Regions from separate parts of the Enterococcus sp. LJL90 genome, predicted to be linked through region 1. Evidence: a T-box and tRNA genes for the amino acid it is inferred to sense, from the RefSeq annotation. Region 1 holds a T-box; the other holds one or more tRNA genes.
What was found. A T-box is a leader RNA that pairs with one kind of tRNA and senses whether it is charged. The one in region 1 lies ahead of serS (serine--tRNA ligase), so its partner is inferred to be a tRNA-Ser.
Positions count from the first base shown of each region.

Region 2: it encodes a tRNA-Ser, which carries the amino acid that the T-box ahead of serS (serine--tRNA ligase) is inferred to sense. The anticodon was not compared.

Region 1 covers NZ_JBXPBQ010000009.1:154,148-164,294, forward strand. The annotation lists gene AC1Z3S_RS16965 (1-deoxy-D-xylulose-5-phosphate synthase) at 1-654, opposite strand, end outside; gene mafR (global transcriptional activator MafR) at 844-2,271, shown strand; gene AC1Z3S_RS16975 (HAD-IC family P-type ATPase) at 2,275-4,830, opposite strand; gene AC1Z3S_RS16980 (RNA polymerase sigma factor) at 5,061-5,534, shown strand; gene AC1Z3S_RS16985 (hypothetical protein) at 5,531-6,196, shown strand; gene serS (serine--tRNA ligase) at 6,254-7,534, opposite strand; T-box leader at 7,582-7,790, opposite strand; gene AC1Z3S_RS16995 (sensor histidine kinase) at 7,825-9,024, opposite strand; gene croR (response regulator transcription factor CroR) at 9,014-9,703, opposite strand.
Region 2 covers NZ_JBXPBQ010000006.1:30,036-40,182, reverse strand. The annotation lists gene AC1Z3S_RS13425 (cobalamin biosynthesis protein) at 310-1,320, shown strand; gene AC1Z3S_RS13420 (hypothetical protein) at 1,530-1,760, shown strand; gene AC1Z3S_RS13415 (glycerophosphodiester phosphodiesterase family protein) at 1,833-3,545, opposite strand; gene AC1Z3S_RS13410 (TVP38/TMEM64 family protein) at 3,622-4,218, opposite strand; gene AC1Z3S_RS13405 (Nramp family divalent metal transporter) at 4,562-5,911, shown strand; gene AC1Z3S_RS13400 (threonine/serine exporter family protein) at 6,223-6,684, opposite strand; gene AC1Z3S_RS13395 (threonine/serine exporter family protein) at 6,711-7,466, opposite strand; tRNA gene AC1Z3S_RS13390 (tRNA-Ser) at 7,875-7,962, shown strand; gene AC1Z3S_RS13385 (helix-turn-helix domain-containing protein) at 8,720-8,941, shown strand; partial or broken gene AC1Z3S_RS13380 (IS3 family transposase) at 9,014-10,147, opposite strand, start outside.

The sequences.
Region 1 (10,147 bases):
TTCTAAATAATAATAATCGAAGCCTAATGCTTTAAAGAAATTATCTTTAGCTTGGCCGTTGGAATTTCTTAAATCCCTGAGATTTTTGTAAAGGCCGCCAAAATTATCGGCAATGGATTGGTCATTATCATTAACGATGACAATCGTGTTGGTGTCTTGTTCAACAATATTATTCAGCCCTTCATAGGCTAAACCACCAGAAAGTGAGCCGTCGCCAATCACAGCGACGACATTGCTGGTCTCTTTTTTCAAATCCCGGGCCTTTGCCACACCGTTTGCTAAAGACAAAGAAGTCGAGGTATGACCGACGGTAAAGAGGTCGTGCTCGCTTTCTTTTGGATTGGTGTAGCCGGAAACATCATCATAGTGAGCCGCATCGGTGAAGGCTTGGCTGCGCCCCGTCAGCATTTTATGGATGTAAGATTGATGGGAAACATCAAAGATAAATTTATCTGTTGGTGAATCAAAAACATAGTGCAGGGCGACAGTCATTTCAACCACGCCTAAGTTGGGACCGTTATGCCCGCCGTGGCTGCTGATTTTTTCTAATAGCGCAGTCCGGGCTTCCACCACAAGAGCTGCCAATTCTGTTTGGCTTAATTTTTTTAAATCGCTGGGTTCTTGAATAGTCGTGATAATTTTTTCTAATAACATAAAAAAGCTCCTTTCCTTATGACTGCCATAGAATACAACTTGAACTGGACTCTAAGTCAAGCGGAAAATGAAACTTTTTTGATTTTTTTTGGAAAAGGGCGGCTGTCACTTAAAATAATTCCCAGCAACCTTCCTAATTGACCCCTCTGTCAATTACCCTTATTCTATTTGAGAAGGGGTGATTGTGTTATGTATTCCATGCTGAAAAAAATGATTACCGAAAAAGATTTGCGGCGCCAGATTTCCCTCTTGGAATTATTGCTGAATCATCCGCAAATAACCGCCAAGGAAATCGCTCAGCAGTTGAAGACGACTGAACGAACGGTTTTTTCTGATTTGCAGCTGATTCGTGAGCAGCTGCCAGCAGGCTGGCAGATTTCCGCTGACAGTCAAGGAATTCAGCTGATCTTAACGGAAAATCAGCTAGCCAATCAGCTGTGGGATTTGTTTTTGCCTCAATCCATCAGCATTCAATTGATTAAAGCCCTCTTCTTTGAAAAGGAGCTGGCCACCAGTAAATTTTTAGCAGAAAACGGCGTCTCCTTAGAAACTTTGAAACGCCATACAAATAAAATCAATCGGCAATTAAAGCCCTATGAGATTAAAATCAAAGTCTCAGCTAAAACTGCTGAGCTAATCGGAAACGAAAGCGCCGTGCGGATTTTTTTCCACCGCCTTTTGTTACCCTTCACCCATAATAATTATTTTTTTGAAGAGTACAGTATCCATGAGGGGCATTATTTTGATTATTTAAAAAAACTCAATCGCTCGCCTCTGGCTGTTGATACGGAGCAGATTTTTGGCGTCTGCTGGTTTTTTATCAATACGATTCGGGTCAAGGCCAATTGCCCGATTGACGAATTCAAGTTCAATCAAGCAGATTTTTTGTATCAACAGTATCAAACTTCTTTGGCTGCTTTGTATCAGCTAGAAGGTATTTATTTGCAGGAGGCGGAGCGTTTTTTTGCCTTTTTCTGCTTTTTAGAAAGCTGGAATTACAACAATAGCTTCGGGGCAGCGCTGGACTTAACTCAGGCTTATCCCCAGTTGGGTAACGTAGCAGAACAGTTAGCCAGTGAAATTACCCAGCGTCAGCAATTGGATTTTCAAAAAACGCAGTTAACCGAAAATCTGCTGTTACTACTTTTGAAATATAATGAATCCACCTGGCTGTCGGAACAATTCCAATTGGAGTATCAAGAACTGCTTGCAGAGCGAAAAGAACATGCTGCCAGCGATCAAAAGCTGCTGGCACTGATTGATTCAGTGGTCCATCTGGATAATCCGCTGTATTTATTAAATCTGATTTCCTTATTGGAACAGCAGGCTGTGTTTGCCGCTCGGCCGCAAGTGATGACCCTGTACTTTATTTTCCAAGGGGAGCCGGCGTGGAAAGCTTTTTTGCAGCAGGAATTGGCGGATGCTTTTGGTCGGCGGGTGAAATTAGTCAGTGTTGAAATTTCTCAGCTGACTGAGCTGAACTTTAATGAGAACGACATCGTTGTTTCTAATTTTCCTTTGGCACCTTTAGCAGTCGAAGTCGTTTATATTTCCAGTCTGCCAACCAAAAATGAACTGCGGCAGTTAACCGAGCTCACTTGGCAGCACTATTTATAAAACTTAATTCAGATCACTTGAGGTTTGGGACTGACGGCGGGTAATCCGTTTAGTCAGTCCTTTTTCGATTTCAACAATTAAAAAGAGTAAGGCAACATTGGCCAAAATAATTAATTGTTGGCCGCCACTCAAGGCAGTCGTTCCCATCCATTGCTGCATAAATGGCAGGTAAAGGACGGCACTTTGCAGCACCACTAAAATTGCTAGAGAGATAAACAGTGGTTTGTTCTGGAACAAGCCTTTATTAATCGAAGGCTCCGTCAGCTCACGACAGTTAATCATGTAAACGGCTTGTGCGACGACAATATTTTGTAATAAAATAGTCTGTTGCAGCAGCTGGCTGTCAAATTGCATAGCTAAAAAGTAGGCCGGCAGCATGATTAATAGAGATACATAGATGACTCTAAATAGACTGTAACCAGATAGAATGCCTTCATTGACAGGGCGAGGTGGCCGTTGCATAGTGTCTTGGCTGGCTTTTTCAAAACCTAGCGCATAGGAAAGGGTAATTGTCGTGACCATGTTAACCCATAAAATTTGAATCGGACTTAATGGTAAAGGCTGATTTAGTAGAAGGGCGATGATAACAATCAACCCTTGGGCTAAGGCGGTTGGTAAGAAGAAGTTAATGGTCTTCTTCAAGTTGTCAAAAATGCGGCGGCCTTCTTTAACGGCCTTAGCGATGGTATGGAAATTATCGTCGGCTAAGACCATATCAGCTGCTTGCTTACTGACCTCGCTGCCTTTAATACCCATAGCAATTCCGATGTCAGCTTTCTTTAAAGCTGGCGCGTCATTAACGCCGTCGCCGGTCATGCCGACAATCTCGCCATTATTTTGTAAAGCTGTCACAATCCGCAACTTATGCTCTGGAGTTGTCCGTGCAAAGACATCGACTTTTTTTACTTGTTGAGCTAATTCTTGATCGCTTAGATTGTCGATTTCAATACCTTGCAAAACTTTATCCGTGTGGCGCAGGCCAATTTCTTTCCCAATCGCTCGAGCTGTATCCTTATGGTCACCGGTAATCATCTTGACAGCAATTCCCGCCGCCTGACTTTCTTTGACCGCCTGAATTGCACTTTCCTTCGGCGGATCAATAATGCCGGCTAAACCGACAAAGTCTAAGTCTGTTAAATCTTCATGACTGAGTTCAGTTTTTGGAGCAACTTGTTTAAAGGCAAAGCCTAAAACCCGTTGACCTTTTTTGGCAAATTGTGTCGCTTGATTTTGCCAAGCCTGCTTTTCAGCAGTCGTTAAATTGGTTTTGTTCAGCAAGACTTCCGGCGCCCCCTTGACAAAAATCAGCGAGTGCTCGGCTTCAGCATGCAAAGTCGCCATATATTTATAGCTGGAACTAAAGGGGATTTTACTGGTTTGTGTTTTTAAACTAAGTTCTTCGCCGTGCTTTTCAACATAATGAAGCAGGGCTAATTCAGTGGGGTTCCCTTTTAAATCAGCAGCATTTTGCTGGTCAGAAAGTTTTAACTCTTGCGTATTGTTCATAATTTCCAGCATCAATGCATCATCTTGTGTGGCGGTCTCCACAACCGTCATTTCATTTTTTGTTAAAGTACCGGTTTTATCTGAGGCAATGACTGTCATCGAGCCCAAAGTTTCCACCGAGGGCATACTCTTAATGATGGCATTTTCATTGGCCATCTCCTTGACACCCATCGACAAAATCATTGTCAGGACAGCCGGCAAGCCTTCAGGAATCATCGCGACAATCAGAGCAATCATCGCAGAAAACATCAGCTGCCAGTCCATGCCATAGCGGAAGGTTGTAAAGAAAATCAAAAAGACAATCAGGGCGATAATCCCTTTGAAAATATTTTGATTCAATTGGTGCATTTTTTTAACGAGGGGTGTCGTTTGTTGTTGGACTGATTGCAAAGCTTGATTGATTTTACCAATCTCCGTTGTATCGCCAGTTTCCACGACAATTCCTAAAGCTGAACCGGCTTGAACTAAAGTACCAGTAAAGGCCATATTTTTCTGGTCGCCAGCCGGTAAGGAGTCGTTCAGCGTGGCGACATCTTTTTCCGCCGCCTCTGATTCACCAGTTAAAATGGATTCTTCAATTAATAAGTCGTGGCTCTCTAGTAAACGCAGGTCGGCCGGCACTACATCACCGGCCTTCAAGGTGACGATGTCACCTTGAACCAAATCTTCTGTCGGGACCGTCTGTTTCACGCCAGCCATTAAAATCACGGCTTCTTGCCCCATCATCTGCTTTAAACCGTCCAAAGATTCTTCCGCCTTACGCTCTTGCCAGTAGCTGACAAGACCGTTGACGATGACCACCAGTAAAATAATACTAGCTTCAACATAATCGCCGGTCGCAAATTTCAAAATTGCGGCGACCATCAAAACAATCATCAACAAATCTGTAAAATGCTTCAGAATTTTTTGCCACGTTTTCAGCTGCTTTTTTTCCGCCATTTTATTAGGGCCAGCTTTTTCTAAACGCTCTTTGCGTTCTGCCGGGGTCAAACCGCCTGCAGCTGTATGTAAATTCTCAATAATTTCTTGTCCAGGTAATTGATACCATTTCATGGACATTCCTCCTCTTTTTTTCTTGATAAGTCTATTATAGGGGGAAATGCTGCTTAGTATCAGGCGATAATTTCAGCGGGGTCTGAAATATTTGCGGCAGCTTTTGCGCTGATTTTTCCGCAAATCAGTCAGAGTTTCTTTGCTATACTTGACCTATTAGAAAAAATTTCAATTTAGACTGTTCACTTTTTAACAGTTCACTTGTTATATAGATGAAGGGTGGGGTGAGGATGAAGCTTGGGGGCTATGAGGATATTATTTTTCAATTGCTGCAAGAGGTAACTGGCTATTTAATAAAAATCGGTGCCGAGGTTGAAGATGCTAAAGATGTCACGCAAGAAACAGTGGTCAAGATGCTGGAGGTGGAGGCCGTGATTCCCCCGGAAAAAATCCGCCCGTGGTTTTATCGAGTCGCTCTGAATTTGTATTTCAATCTTTATCGGCAGACAAAACGCCGGCGGGAAATTTTACAGCTGCACTTCAATGAAGAATTTTATTCTGAAATGCCGCTACCTAATGAAGAACTAGAAACGGCCTTGAACCAGTTGGATTTAGCCAGTGCCAATCTGCTGATTTTAAAATATCATGAGGGACTCAGCCTGCAGGAGATGGCCTTTATTTTAAATCGCCCACCGGAAAGTATAAAAACGGCCTTGTACCGCAGCCGAAAAAAACTCAGACATTTAATGGAGGAATTGGGATGAACCTACAAGATCAAGAATTTAACAAATTAATCAAGCAATCCCGCAAGAAAAATTTCTGGCGGACCTTAGGCATCACGCTGGGTGTTTTAATTGTTGTGGTAATCTTGCCAGCGCTGTTTTTTTTGCAGCGCTATAATTATCCACCCTTTGGCGAACACCAAATCAGCGGTTTACAGGACAATCATGCCCGCGTGCAGGAAGGCGATTTAGGCGTTGCCAGTCTCTTATTTAATCAAAGCTATGATATTCAGTTTAATACCGATGCAAAAAGAATTAGTTTTTTTATTGAGACTTATGACCATGGCGAATTGAGTTATTCGGAACAAGTTTTTCACGGTGTCCCTGACATGAATGGTGTATTGAGTGGCACTATGAAATTTGGTATTTTGCGGGATGCCCAGACCCTTCTAATGAATTTGCAGGTGGGGGGTGCTACCATGAACTTTGAAAAACAATTTAGTGAATTAGGATTTGCAACGGATGACCAGCTAGCCACCATGTGGTATTTAGAAGAAGGTCCTTTAGAGCTGGACCAAAAGTATTATTTCTTTTATGGAAACAATACTGATCACATGCAGGGCGGTGGTGCAGAATCCTTTCAAGAAAATCTGCAGGATGAAACAATTCCGCTGGGGATTGTCTTTTACTTTATTTTAGAATAAACCAAAAACTCAACTGGAACAGGAGCTGTAACAGCCCTGGACCAGTTGAGTTTCTCTTTACGCTTCTTTTTTAATCACAGTCACGCCGCCCATATACGGCACTAAAGCTTCTGGAATCGTAACAGAGCCATCAGCGTTTTGATAATTTTCTAAAACGGCTGCGACGGTCCGGCCGACAGCTAAGCCAGAGCCGTTTAAAGTATGCAGGTAATTCACTTTATTATCGGCATCACGATAGCGAATCATTGCCCGGCGAGCCTGAAAGTCTTCAGTATTAGAGCAAGAACTAATTTCCCGATACATGTCTTGAGCGGGAATCCAGACTTCCAAATCATAGGTCTTAGCAGCACTAAAGCCCATGTCGCCAGTGCTTAAAATAATTACTCGATAAGGTAAGCCCAATTTTTGCAGAAGAACTTCGGCGTCATTGGTCATTTTTTCTAATTCTTCATAAGAATGTTCCGGGGTGCTGAATTTAACCATTTCAACTTTGTTAAATTGATGCAGGCGAATCAGCCCACGGGTATCTCTGCCGGCACTACCAGCTTCAGAACGGAAAGATGGGCTCAAAGCGGTGAAATAAACCGGTAATTGCGCTTCATCTAAAATTTCATTGGCAAAATAATTGGTCAAAGGGACTTCCGCTGTCGGAATTAAAGTCAAATCTGTTTCAGCCAGTTGGAAGACATCTTCTTTAAACTTCGGAAATTGACCGGTGCCAAACATTGATTGGCTGTTGACAATATAAGGAGTCATCATTTCAGTATAGCCCTGCTCATAGACGTGCTCATCCAACATAAAATTGTACAAAGCCCGTTCTAAGCGGGCGCCTAAGCCTTTGTAATAAACAAAGCGGCTGCCGGACACTTTAGCGCCCCGTTCAAAGTCAAGAATTCCCAAATCCTCCGCAATTTCCCAGTGGGGCTTTGGTTCAAAATCAAATTTGCGGGGTTCACTCCAGCGGCGAATTTCAACATTATCATCTTCACTTTCTCCCACAGGCACATCTGCATGGGGTAAGTTTGGCAAGGTCGTCGCAATATCGGTGATAGCTTCATCAATTTCCGCAATTTCCGTATCGAGTGTTTTAATTTCAGCGCCGACTGTTTTCATAGCGGCAATTTTTTCAGCGGCATCTTCTTTGGTCCGCTTTAATTGGGCAATTTCCTCAGATACTTGGTTCCGCTGCTTTTTCAATTCCTCTACGACAACTAATTTTTTCCGCCGAGCTTCATCCAATTCCATAAACTTGACTAAGACTTCTTCCTTCACTCCGCGGGTCTTTAATTTTTCAGCAACTTCTGTAAAATTCTGCCGTAAAACTTTGACATCTAACATTTCCATTCCTCCTCTGTAAAATAAAAAAAGCCACTCCATCCCATAAATCTTGGGACGAAATAGCTGTAATCGCGGTACCACCCAAGTTCAGCCGTAGCTGCCCTTGAAACAAAATAACGGTTGTTAACCGAGCTGACTTACTCATTGTTTTCGTCAGTGACCTTTAGAAAATGGATTCTTTTACTCCTGCTATTGGCTCGCACCTGCCGCCAACTCTCTAAAAACAGAAAATAAAGTACTAGTTTTCCAGTCATATATTAAGTTTAGTATAGTGAATTCCCACTAGCTTGTCAATTTCGAGTTTTAGGATTCTTCAATTTTTGACCCTGCTGTTTTTTAGGCAGGTGAATAATGAAAGAAGTCCATTTGTCATTGGATTGGGCGTAAATATAACCGCCGTGGAGTCCGACAATATTTTGCGAAATTGCCAAGCCCAGACCCGTGCCGCTGATTTCTTGGGAACGGGATTCATCCACACGATAGAAGCGATCAAAGAGCTGATTCAACGACTCTTTAGGAATCGGCGTGCCATTATTTTTAACGGTAATCACGACTTCATTGGGCTGCTCAAGGGCTTCAATCACGACTTGATTGGCCCCTTTGCCGTATTTTAAGGCATTGGTCAGCAAATTATTAAAGACCCGCACTAGTTTATCCGTGTCACCATCCATCATCAGATGCTCAGTATTAGAAATGACATTGATGGCAATGCCTTTTTTATCGGCCTCCAACTCAAAATCAACTGCCAATTGCTCAATCAGCTGAATCATATCAAAGCTTGTATAATTTACCGGTACAGAAGGCTGACGGACCCGCGTATATTCAAAGAGGTCATCCACTAAATATTTCATCTGTTTGGCTTTCGTGTAAGCGATGTGGGCGTATTTTTTCAAATCCTCTTCACTGTGATACTGTTGGTCCTCGATTAATCCCAGATAACCAATAATCGAAGTTAACGGTGTCCGGATATCATGGCTGACATTGGTAATCAGTTCATCTTTAGATTTTTCAATTTCCCGCTCATCTTCAATGGCCGCCGCCGTACTATCCACCAGCGCATTAATACTCAAGATAACCTTGCTTAAATCCCCCTTTAATTCAAAGGGAATTCGATGGTCATAGTTTCCGTTGGCAATATAATGCAGCTCACTGATAACATGGCGCATCTGCATCTGCCGGTAGCGACGAATCAAGCGCCAGTATACAATAATCGCATCAATAATCGCAAAGACTGGAAAAATAAAATTGCGGCCGCTGTAAAAAATGTCCGAGTTTAATTGTTCCATAAAAACATTCTTCGTGCCCCAGACAGCTCCCTCCAAATTAGGAGAGTTTTCGATGACCGCCGATAAGATGACCATAATTGCTACATTTAATAGTAGCAAAAGGACAATTGTAATAATGCCCTCTGCCAATAATTCGCTGATTTCCTTAGAGGTCAGCGTAATCCGCTTGCGTTTTTCATTTTGCTTTACGCGGCTATCTTGCATCGATCTTATAACCAACACCCCAAACAGTTTGAATTATTTTTTCCCCGTTGGTAGCTTCTTCAATTTTGTCCCGCAAATGACTAACATGGACCATAACTGTTTTCGCAGAAACAATGCTTTCTTGTTTCCAAACCCGTTCAAAAATTTCATCGGCGCTAAAGACTCGATTAGGATGGCTGGCCAACAAATACAAAATCCCAAATTCTAAGGCAGTCAATTGAATATCTTTGCCATCGACTGTTTTCACTTCGTGGGAATCACGGTTAATGATTAGCGAATTAATTTCTAACACATCCGGTTCATCCGCGGTCACCTGCATTTGCGTGCGGCGCATCAAAGATTTTACCCGCGCCATAACCTCTAAAGGATTAAATGGTTTGGTTACATAATCATCTGCACCAGCCACCAAGCCTTTGATTTTATCCATGTCAGTTGTTTTAGCAGTCAACATGATAATCGGAATTTGCGATTCCTTCCGCAGCTCTTTCACAACCTGCATCCCATCCATTTCCGGCATCATAATATCTAAAATCAACAATTCAATATCCTGATCCGTGCGAATTTTCGATAGAGCTTCTTTCCCATCATAAGCTTTGACTACTTCATAACCTTCGTTGTGGATATAAATACTCAGTAACTCAACAATTTCTTTATCATCATCTGCTACTAAAATCTTCATCAGTGAATCCTCCAATTATTCTGTTTTATTCATTTTAGCAAATAATCAAGAATAGAAGAAATTCAACCATCCGCTTTAGGAAAAAGTTTAAAAGTGCTAAGTTTAGCGTAAGAACAGAACTTAAAATATCGGCTTTTTTATTGCAAAAAGGAAGAAAAAAATCACTCTTATAGGAAAGTAAAAAAAATCTGCAAAAACTTCATTTTTTTCACAAAATTATCTTGACGGGTTCATGCTCCCGTGATAGACTAACAAAGTCGCTTAGGACAAGAGCTTCTAATTGCTTTTCAAGCAAGAAGATTCCGATGTTTTGCAGCGAGTTTCACAACTTTTATCTCAATTGAAAATACAAACTTTTCTAAAAAAACTTTTTGAAAAGTTGTTGACAATCAACTGGAAAGCTGATAAGATATAAAAGTTGCTGAAACAACAGATTCACTTCTT
Region 2 (10,147 bases), on a different contig from region 1:
TACAAAAATTACGTCTTTCGTAATAAATGCTCTCTTTATCTTTATTACCGAAATAATCCTGTTTATTAAATACTTATCAAGAAAATTTCAAAAAATTTTTGAGTAGGTTTTCGGAAAGATACACAGCAGCTAAATCTTTTTCTTTTAAATTGTTATTTAAATTCACTTGTTTAAACACTCGGTTTTCATTAATTTTGCGAATTTTTCAAAATAAATAAGTAATTTATACTCAAATGAAACGTTTTCACTTTTCTTGTGAAAAATCTAAGCTATAATAGAGGTAATTAATAAAGGATGTGGGGTGGAAAAGTGAAAATTGGTTTAATTGCGTTATCTAAAAAAGGCAAACAATTGGCGAAACAGACGATTGATAAATTGGATCCAAAGATTCAGGCTGAATTGATTTTGCCGGAAGACTTGGCAGACTCCCAAACTTTGTTTTTTGTGGAGACAGATTTAAGTAAAGTTTTCGCTTCTTTGTTCACTGAATATGATGGGCTGATTTGTTTTATGTCGACTGGTCGTTTCTTAAAGAGTTTTCCCACTCAAAAGGACTGGACTGATTCAAAAAACTTTATTCTTTTGATAGATGAGACAGGGGATTTTGTTATCAGCTTATTACCCGGTAAGGAAAACTACGGCAACCGTTTGGCGAGGTCTTTAGCGGTAGCTTTAAACGCAACTGCGGTGATTACCGGCCAAGAAGAAAATCCAGATTTAGCCACTTTTGCAGGCATTGTAAAAGCTGTTCGTGGTTGGTATTCAAGAGATAAAACTAATTCTGATTATTTGGATCAGCTCCTGCAATCCGATGCGAAAATCGGATTATTACAAGAACAACCCTATCTGCAGGATGTTCCACGACTGACGCCCATCACATCACTTAATGAGTTAGATGATTTTGCGGCGGTATTTTTTATCTCAACTAGAGCAGAAATTGTGACAAACAGAAAAATTATTCCGATTGTTCCGAAACTTTTTTATCTAGGTGTCTCTTATAAGCAAACACTTTCTGCAGCCCATTTAAAGCGAGATTTTTTAAAATTTTGCCATCAGGAAATGCTAAATCCCTTTAGTATTCGCCAATTAGCTTGCCCACAACAATTGCAAGGCGAACCGGCCTTAATTGATTTAGCGGCATGGCTGCAAGTTCCTTTGATGTCTTATTCCGAGGAGAACATTACTACAGAATCTCAGGATAAAACGATAACAAATTTAGCAATCGCTAAAAAAGCTGCTCAACTAGCTAGTCGTCAGCAAAATATTTCGGCCTCTTTTGCAACAGAAGAAGTTGCCTTTGCATTGATTAAACCAACTTAGATTAAATTCGCTAGTTTTTTTCAAAATCTTTGAGAAAAAAGTAACAAAACAGTCGTTTTTAAAAAAGAAACATAATAAAACGTTTAAATAACTTAAATAACGTTCATTATGCTAAATTAAATGAAGTAATATGCTATTAAAATCGTTTACACTATTTATTTTTATAAAAATGCATGTTATTATAATAATAACAGAAAGGAGAATAAAAAATGACGAATATTGAGATTGGGAACTATGTCTATGGACGCGCAATTGGTTTAAAAGAACTAGTTTTGGGAAGAGTTGAGCATGTTTATGATAAAACAGTAGCGGTAAGTGTCATGGAATATGCTCCCCGAGATGAAATCAGATTAATCGATTTACAATTTAAGGTTTTAGTGAAAATCGAAGAAATTGAGAACGTCTCCACCGGAGTTACAGCCTATCAGGTTGCTACATAACTCCCAGGAGTATAAATAAAAGCCCCCAAGAAACTTGCTGAAAAATTCAGCGGGCTGCTTGGGGGCTTCTCTTTAGCCAAAACCTAGACTAAGAAAAAATAATTGATTGGAATAGCGAAGTTGATTTTGTTCAAGGGCCAATTGTGTCACAGGTAAATTGTCGGTAATAATGCCATCTACAGCATAACTTGCCATGCGCTGAATAGCTTTTTGATTATTCAGCGTCCAGACAAAAACAGTTTGATTCGACTGATGGGATCTATCAATCAAGGCTTGCGTCACCGTTCGATAATCAATTGCAATAAAATCGGCCGGCAAATTAGGCAGCTGGCTAATTGAAAAAGGCATAATGTAACCAACGTTTAGTTCAGGGGCTGCTTTTTTTAATTCTTTTACAATCGACAGACGCAAGCTTTGTAAAAGGCTGCTAGTTTCTTTCAACTCTGGCAAATATTCAGCTAAAAATAATTGGACCATTTCCTGGGTATCAACGGATTCTGATTTCAATTCAATTAATAATTTTTGATTAGACAAACGGGCTTGAGCTAAATAATCGGAAAAACTTGCTAATTGATCTTTTTGCTGCCCCTCTCGTAAGGGCAGCCCATCCAAGTCATTTAAATTATATTGGGGAATGCTGCCAGATATGCCAGCAAGCGGCTGCAAATCAAAATCATGATAGACGACAAATTGTCTATCCTTGGTCATCTGCACATCAATCTCAACATAATCTGGCTTGTCCAGCATTGTTTTTTCTAAAGCATTCAGCGTGTTTTGCAGACCATTTTGATTGCTGACACCCCGGTGGGAAATAATCGTCGGCTGCGGGCTCACCAATGCCACCGGTAGGCTTTGAAAATTGTAAAAACTCCCGCCAATTAAAGGAATCAGAGCAATGATTGCTGTAAAAGCTATCGAAGAAAAACGAACTGGTTGGCGAAAAATAGAATTTTCTTGTAGGGAGTTTACCAGTTTTTTTAGCAAACCTAAAAAAAAGAACTCCCAATTCAATACAAAAAAATATTGCAAGAGTGTGACTAAAAATCTGCCAGTTATAGTTGCATTTTCAAACCAGACTAGCTCGCTGATTATTTGGAAGCTCCAACAAAAAAGAAATGCTACGCACAAGATTGCAAAATATTTTAGTAAAGAGAAAAATAAGTGACTGAAAATATTTTTTTTGCCTTGAGCGGTTAGCTGCCAACTTTTTGCAAGAGCTTTTTTAAAGCCGCTTTCCTCTATAATCATTAATGGTAGAGTAAAAAGAAAACGAAAGCCTAGAAACAATAAAACCAGATAGAAGGCAATTAAGCTGCCAATAACTGGGACCCGCTGAATGGAGATAAAATCAATTAGCGTTGCAGACAATGGCAGTGTCCTTAAGATTGTCAAAAAGAAACCAGTAGCTAAGATTGGCAAGCTGATGAAAGCATAGCAAGCCAACAAAAGAAATTTACTCCAAAAATGATTCTTTAGGCTGGTTAAAGAAAACAGTAGGTGCTGTTTAGTAGTTTGAACAGTCGATTGCTTGGGCTCAGGGGATGGTAGAGTCAAATAATGGATTGCCAGACTTAACACCAATAAGAAAACAACTAATAAACTATTGAAAATTAGCCAAAAGGTAACCCAATTTGCAGGGGTTTTTAAAACAAAATTGCCGCTTATCTTTAAAAGCAAAGCCAGCAATGGTAAAATTCCGAATAAAATAATTTTTAGAAAAAGTCCGGTCTGAAATTTTTGTGGTTCAGGCCGGCTGATTTTTTTTGCATGAGGGTCCAGTGACATATGCAGCTCCTTTGAAATGAAAGTATAAAAAAACTGTGACAAAAAGCCAACTGCGCTTCTGTCACAGATATCTATTTTAGCCTAATAAACCTGAAAGCAAGTTTCCGCCATAAATTAAAGCCATGCTGTATAAGAAGATGGAAGCGGGTTTTGCTAAAAGAATAATCCAAGTGAATTTTTTAACCGAAATATTAGTCAAGCCAGCCATCAGACAAAGGGCATCATCCGGTGCAACTGGGAAGAAAATTGCCAGCGTGAATAATTTATCAAAACGGTTTTGATTATCTAACCAGCTGATGTACTTGTTGTAAGTTTTATCGCTGACTAATGACATAACAAAAGGTTTGCCATAGCGTCGTCCTAAAAGGAAAATAATTACTGAGCCGATACAAATGCCGACATAATTATAAACGAAGCCCATCCAGGGACCGAATATTAAGACACCGGCCGCCGTACTAATCCCGCCAGGAATAATCGGGATGACAACCTGTAGAATTTGAATTAGGATGAAAATGACAGGACCTAAAATCACTGAGTTGCCAACGAGGCCACGTAAGGCATTGATATCCTTAAAGACACCCAAGTGAATAAAATAAAAGGTGATGGCGATACTAAAGCCAATTCCTAAAATTGAAATTAGGTTGATGATTTTTCTCGATGTTGCAACGCTCATAACATCAGCTCCTTTTGGCTACTTTCCTAGTAAAGATCTTGTTACACTTATTATAGGGAAATAATTTTGACAGCGCCACTACAGAAAACGATTCTTAACGAACAGTTTTGTAAGTTTTCCCGTGACTGCTGAAGTATAAAATCAGTATAACGAAATTTTACGGGAAATTCACCAGACTTAAGTCTGATTTGGGTCAATCAGGGAAAACTTATGCTTTTTCTTAAAAAGGGTGTCTCCGTTTACTTTTTTTAAGAAAAGTCCTATAATAAAAAATGAATTTAGGGATGCCTAAAAAATTAAGTGAACAGCATTGAAATAAAATTTATGTAATGGAGGACTCAGGATGGGAGAAGAAGATATCACAGAAAATTCTGAGATAAAAAGTCTCGAAGAAATTAATAGTACGGTGGAAGTACCGAAGAATGCTTCCTTTTTTAAAACTCTCTTGGCCTTCAGCGGGCCGGGGGCGTTGGTGGCTGTCGGCTATATGGATCCGGGGAATTGGATTACTTCCATTTCTGGAGGCGCCTCTTATCAATATGCGCTATTAAGTGTCATTTTACTTTCCAGTTTGATTGCGATGCTGTTACAAAGTATGGCAGCCAAATTAGGGATTGTCACCGGCATGGATTTAGCCCAAGCAACTCGCCAGCACACAAGTAAGGCTGGAGGTTTTGCCTTGTGGATTATTAGTGAGCTGGCCATCATGGCAACCGATATTGCCGAAGTTATCGGTGGGGCAGTGGCCTTGCAATTATTATTTGGTTTTCCGCTTTTAATCGGGGTTTTGATTACAACCTTTGATGTGTTTCTCCTATTATTATTGACTAAGCTTGGGTTTAGAAAAGTCGAAATTGTTGTGGCCTTATTAATTTCAGTAATCTTTTTCGTTTTTGCCTATGAAGTTATTTTGGCTGATCCCAATTGGAGTCAGGTGTTGGAAGGATTTATTCCAGTTCCTGAAATTGCCACCAATCGCAGTATGTTGTTTCTGGCCTTAGGAATCGTCGGGGCTACCGTGATGCCCCATAATTTATATTTGCATTCCTCCATTTCTCAAAGTCGCAAAATTGATCGCAACGATAAAGGTGAAGTGAAAAAAGCAATTAAATTTACGATTTGGGATTCGAATATTCAATTAACGATTGCCTTTGTTGTCAACTGTCTACTGTTAGTTTTGGGTGGTGCTTTATTCTTTGGCACCAACAGTGATTTGGGTCGTTTCGTTGATTTATATGATGCTCTCAAAGATAGCTCAATTGTTGGCCCGATTGCTAGTCCTTTGTTGTCGACATTGTTTGCAGTGGCTTTACTGGCTTCTGGTCAAAATTCCACCATCACCGGTACACTCTCTGGGCAAATTGTCATGGAAGGGTTCATACATTTAAAATTGCCAATGTGGTTGCGGCGGTTAATCACTCGTTTGATTGCAATTTTCCCGGTAATTGTCTGCGTGATTTTATATGGCGGCAGCGAAAATGCAGTGGAGGATTTACTTTTATACACACAAGTCTTTTTAAGTGTTGCTCTGCCATTTTCGATTATTCCGCTGACGATTTTTACCAGCGACAAGCAGCTGATGGGACCATTCGCCAGTCGGCCCATCGTAAAATATGCTGCTTGGGTGGTCACAGTTGTTTTAACCATTTTAAATATTTTCTTGATTTATACGACGTTTGCAGGTGTCAATTAAAATTTGACCCACTATAAGACAAAATAAAAAATCCAAGCTGGCTGGTAACTTTACAACGAGGCTTTTGAAACCTCAGGTAAACTCAATCTAGTTTGGATTTTTTTCATGGATAAATGTTCAAACAAGTGACTAAGAATCCCGTTTGTTTTTATCGGCCCAACTTTTGGTAATCTCCGGCAGCACCGATGCATTCCAGCCCAATAGAACAAAAGCCCCTAACAGCAAAATAATCGTAAGAATATCTTTCATTGTCAAAAACCTCCTGACTGCTTTCCTTTATTATACAAAAAAAAAGCGGAAAAAGCTCTTGACTAAGGCTTTTTCCGCTTTATTTGATAAGGATTTTTCAAAAGGAATTTAGCTAGTTTTTCGACTAAGTTGGTCACCATAAAGCCAATCGCAATGGCGCCAGCTGTGATAATCACAATCAAAATGTTTTGCAGGCCAGCTTCATAATTTCCCTGCATAATTTGGCGCACCGCTTGATAGGCGGGACCACCGGGAACTAGCGGGACTAGGCTAGGAATATTAAAAATAATCAAAGGCATCTTATACCTGCGGGAGAGAAAGACACTGATAATCCCCACGGATAAGGCGCCTAAAAAATTTGCGCCCCCCAGACCTAAGCCCATTTCATTAGAAAAATGAAAGAGGACCCAACCAATCCCACCGGTGACACCACAGGCAAGTAAAGCCCGCCTTGGGATATTGGTAATAATTCCAAAGGCCATCGTGGCCAGACCGCTAAAGAAAAAATTTAAAAAAATTGTCATGGTTGCTCCTCTATCTAAAAAATACGTTAGCCCAATAATTTAATCACCAAATAAATACCTGTCCCAATCGCCCCTGCTGTAAAAATCGCCTCCGTTCCGCGAGCCATCCCACTGATTAAATGCCCCGCCAGAATATCACGAAAAGAATTTGTGATGGCGACACCGGGAACTAAAGGCATCAGACTACCAATCATCACGGTATCGACATCCGCAATAATTCCCAAACGGAAGCCAATAAACGACAAACTGCCAATCACTAAGGCCGCTACTAATTCGTTTAAAAAACGAATTTCCAACCAGTAAATACCATAGAGGGAGACAGTATAGCCAATGGCCCCGATTAGAAAAGCCGGAATAAAATCCGACCAAACGCCACCAAATAAAATTAAGAGCGTGCAACTAATCACCCCGGCAGCCAAAATTCGCCACCATGCAGGAAAAGTCGGTGTTTCATGATCAATTTTCTTTAATTCTTGATGGAGTGTCACCAAGTCGATTGTTCCTGCTGCAAATTCGCGGGATAGTTGATTCACCGCCACGACTTTTTCCAAATTAATCGTGCGGTCTTTAATCTGCTCCAACTGACTGTAGTTACTACTTTTTAAACTCATGAAAAGTCCCGTTGCCGTGACATAACTGGAATTTTCCGGTTCACCAGCATTTGTGGCAATCCGTTGCATCGTGTCCTCCACCCGATAAGCCTCTGACCCAGACTCAGTCATAATCCTGCCGGCTAAAAGGCAGGTCCGTAGTATTAAATTTTGCATTTGCGCCTCTGTCATGGCTTAATCCACCTTTTTAAATATGAAATTTTTGTCAAAAATGAGTGAACAAAAATCTCTTGTGCTTCCCAAGAATAGCCTGAAACCGCCGCTTCCGTCAAATCATTTTTCGCTGAAATATGAATTTTTTTAGACAGCTGTTTTTCTTAAGCTTGGTTTAAGTCCTAAATCCTAAGATAAAGCCATCAAATAAAGGAGGCGGTTTTCATGATTAAGAAATGGATTCAGATAATTTTTAACTATGACGAGTTTTTAAAAGAGGCCTCAGATGAAACCATGACAACAATTAGATAAGGTGAATAGTGGCCGCTACTTCGTTTCTAGAGGTAGCGGCTTTTTTAATGTTTTCCTCCTACATAAAGATTTCCACTTGACAAAATTTAAAAAAAAGCGAAAAATAGTCTTTGCGGAAGGTTGGCAGAGTGGTAATGCAGCGGACTCGAAATCCGCCGAACCGGCTTATACCGGTGCGCAGGTTCAAATCCTGTACCTTCCTTAAGAATAAAACGTACCTAAGTAAAAAAGAAAAAGATAAACTCTTCCGAATAAGGTGAGTTTATCTTTTTTTTGATTAATTAGCAGAAAAATTTGAGTAAAAAAAAATTCATGCACATTTGTGTGAAACTTTTACATATAGAGAAATGGAAATCTCAATTCTAATTTCATTTTAATATTGAGTATTTCGAAAAAAATTACTATAATAAATAGATAGAAATCTTGATCTATGGTTTTAATCAATGATAAATTGAGACATTATTGACAAACCGATTCTAAACTAATGAGAGCGAATCAGAATTTCAACTGGTTGATCAGTATTGTAGCTCAAAAAAATTGAATCGATTTTCCAGGTTAAAGAAAAATTGATGATGAAATTAGTTCCAGTGACAATGACTCTTTCTGTCGCATTAGTTTGCGAGATAATTAAACCAAAAATATGATAAACATACTATTCTATTGGTTGTAGGACATTCGTTGAAGCCCGAATTCTTAAATGCGTAACAGAATGGTAGTCTTTATTACGAGGAGTAATCTTCAAATTATTTTCTAGAGCCAGGGTAAATTACCAAGAGGTATGATACTAAAGCAAACTATCATGTTAAAAATTTGATTTAAATTCATTAGTAAGTCTCCAGTCTAGGTTAAATTATCAAATAATAATTTATTATTTGATAATTAATATTATAAAGGGTAAATAAATAATATGCAATGAAAGATTTTATTTTTTGAAAATATGGTCAACAAAGGGGATAATTTTGAAAATAAACGGAAAAGTTATTGCTTCAAAAAGAAAAGAATTACGGATGACACAAAAAGAGCTTGCTGATGGGATTTGTAATCAAGCTACCATAAGTGTTATTGAGAATAAAAATATGGATTTGAGTCAATATCTTGGACACGATTTAAGAGATTTTTTGGAAATTCCGAGGAGTGATTGTTTCATCGTCTCGCTCAGCCATCAAACCCAACCCGTTTGACCGCCGAGCGAAACGATGAAGGGCCTCCTTATGGAATTGTCGCCAAAAAAATAGGTGTAGTCGGCAAAAAAACTAAGCTTGTAATGCTAACTCCTCCATCCTATTGGGCGTTAAATAGTCGATACTGCTGTGAATTCGTTTACGGTTGTAAAAGCCTTCAATGTACTGGAAAATCGCTAAATGTGCTTCTTCAAAACTTTCATATATTTTTGAGGGATACACTTCCTCTTTCTTAATGGAGGCATGAAAGGATTCAATCCCAGCATTGTCGTAAGGACAGCCTTTTCGGCTAAAGGAATGCTGGATTTTTAATGCCTGAAGTTTTTCTTCATAGGCATTACTCGTATATTGCGCTCCTAAATCCGAATGCAGGATCAGGTTTCCCGATGGTTGGCTCTTGATCAATGCATGATCCAGAGTCTCCATCACAAGTTCTGTTGTCATGTGTTTACTGAACTTCCAACCAATAATTTTTTTCGAATGCAGGTCTTGAATGGTTGATAGATAAGTCCAACCGTTTTTCTTTGTCTGAATGTAAGTAATATCTGTAACCCATTTTTGGTTAAGCGCTATTGTGGTGAAGTCTTGCTTTAATAAATTTTCACGTCCTTTGGCATTCACGTTTGCTTGTTTGCCAGGTTTGTATTTTTTAAGCGTAATCGCACGCAAACCACTTGTTTTCATTAGCTTTTGGACACGTTTCAAGGAAACCTCTTCACCACGACGAATGAGCAGTTGATGAATTTTGAGTGCACCATAGATCCCCTTGTTCTCAAAATAAAGGACTGAGATTAAGCGAGTAAGACGGTTATTTTCGTTTTCTCGTTTCGAAGGTTTGCGATTCGTCCACTGATAGTGCTGGATCGGGAAATTTCCATTACTTGACACATCTGTTTTACGTTATGTTGGGGTTCATTTGATTGAATAAATTCAAAGACATCGTTGGAGGCTATTTTTGAGCGAATATGGTTAAAGCCTTTTTTAGAATGGCATTTTCCTCCTGCATGCGGGCCATTTCTTTTTTCATAGCGAGAATCTCTACTTCGTTCATGCTTGTTTTTTCATTTTTAGCATACAGTTTTATCCAGCGATAGATGGTTTGAGTAGCGATAACATATTCCTCAGACAACCGCTCAACCGATTGATCGGTCTGATAGAGCTCAACAATTGTCTTTTTAAAGGTTTCATCAAATTTTTTCTTGGCTT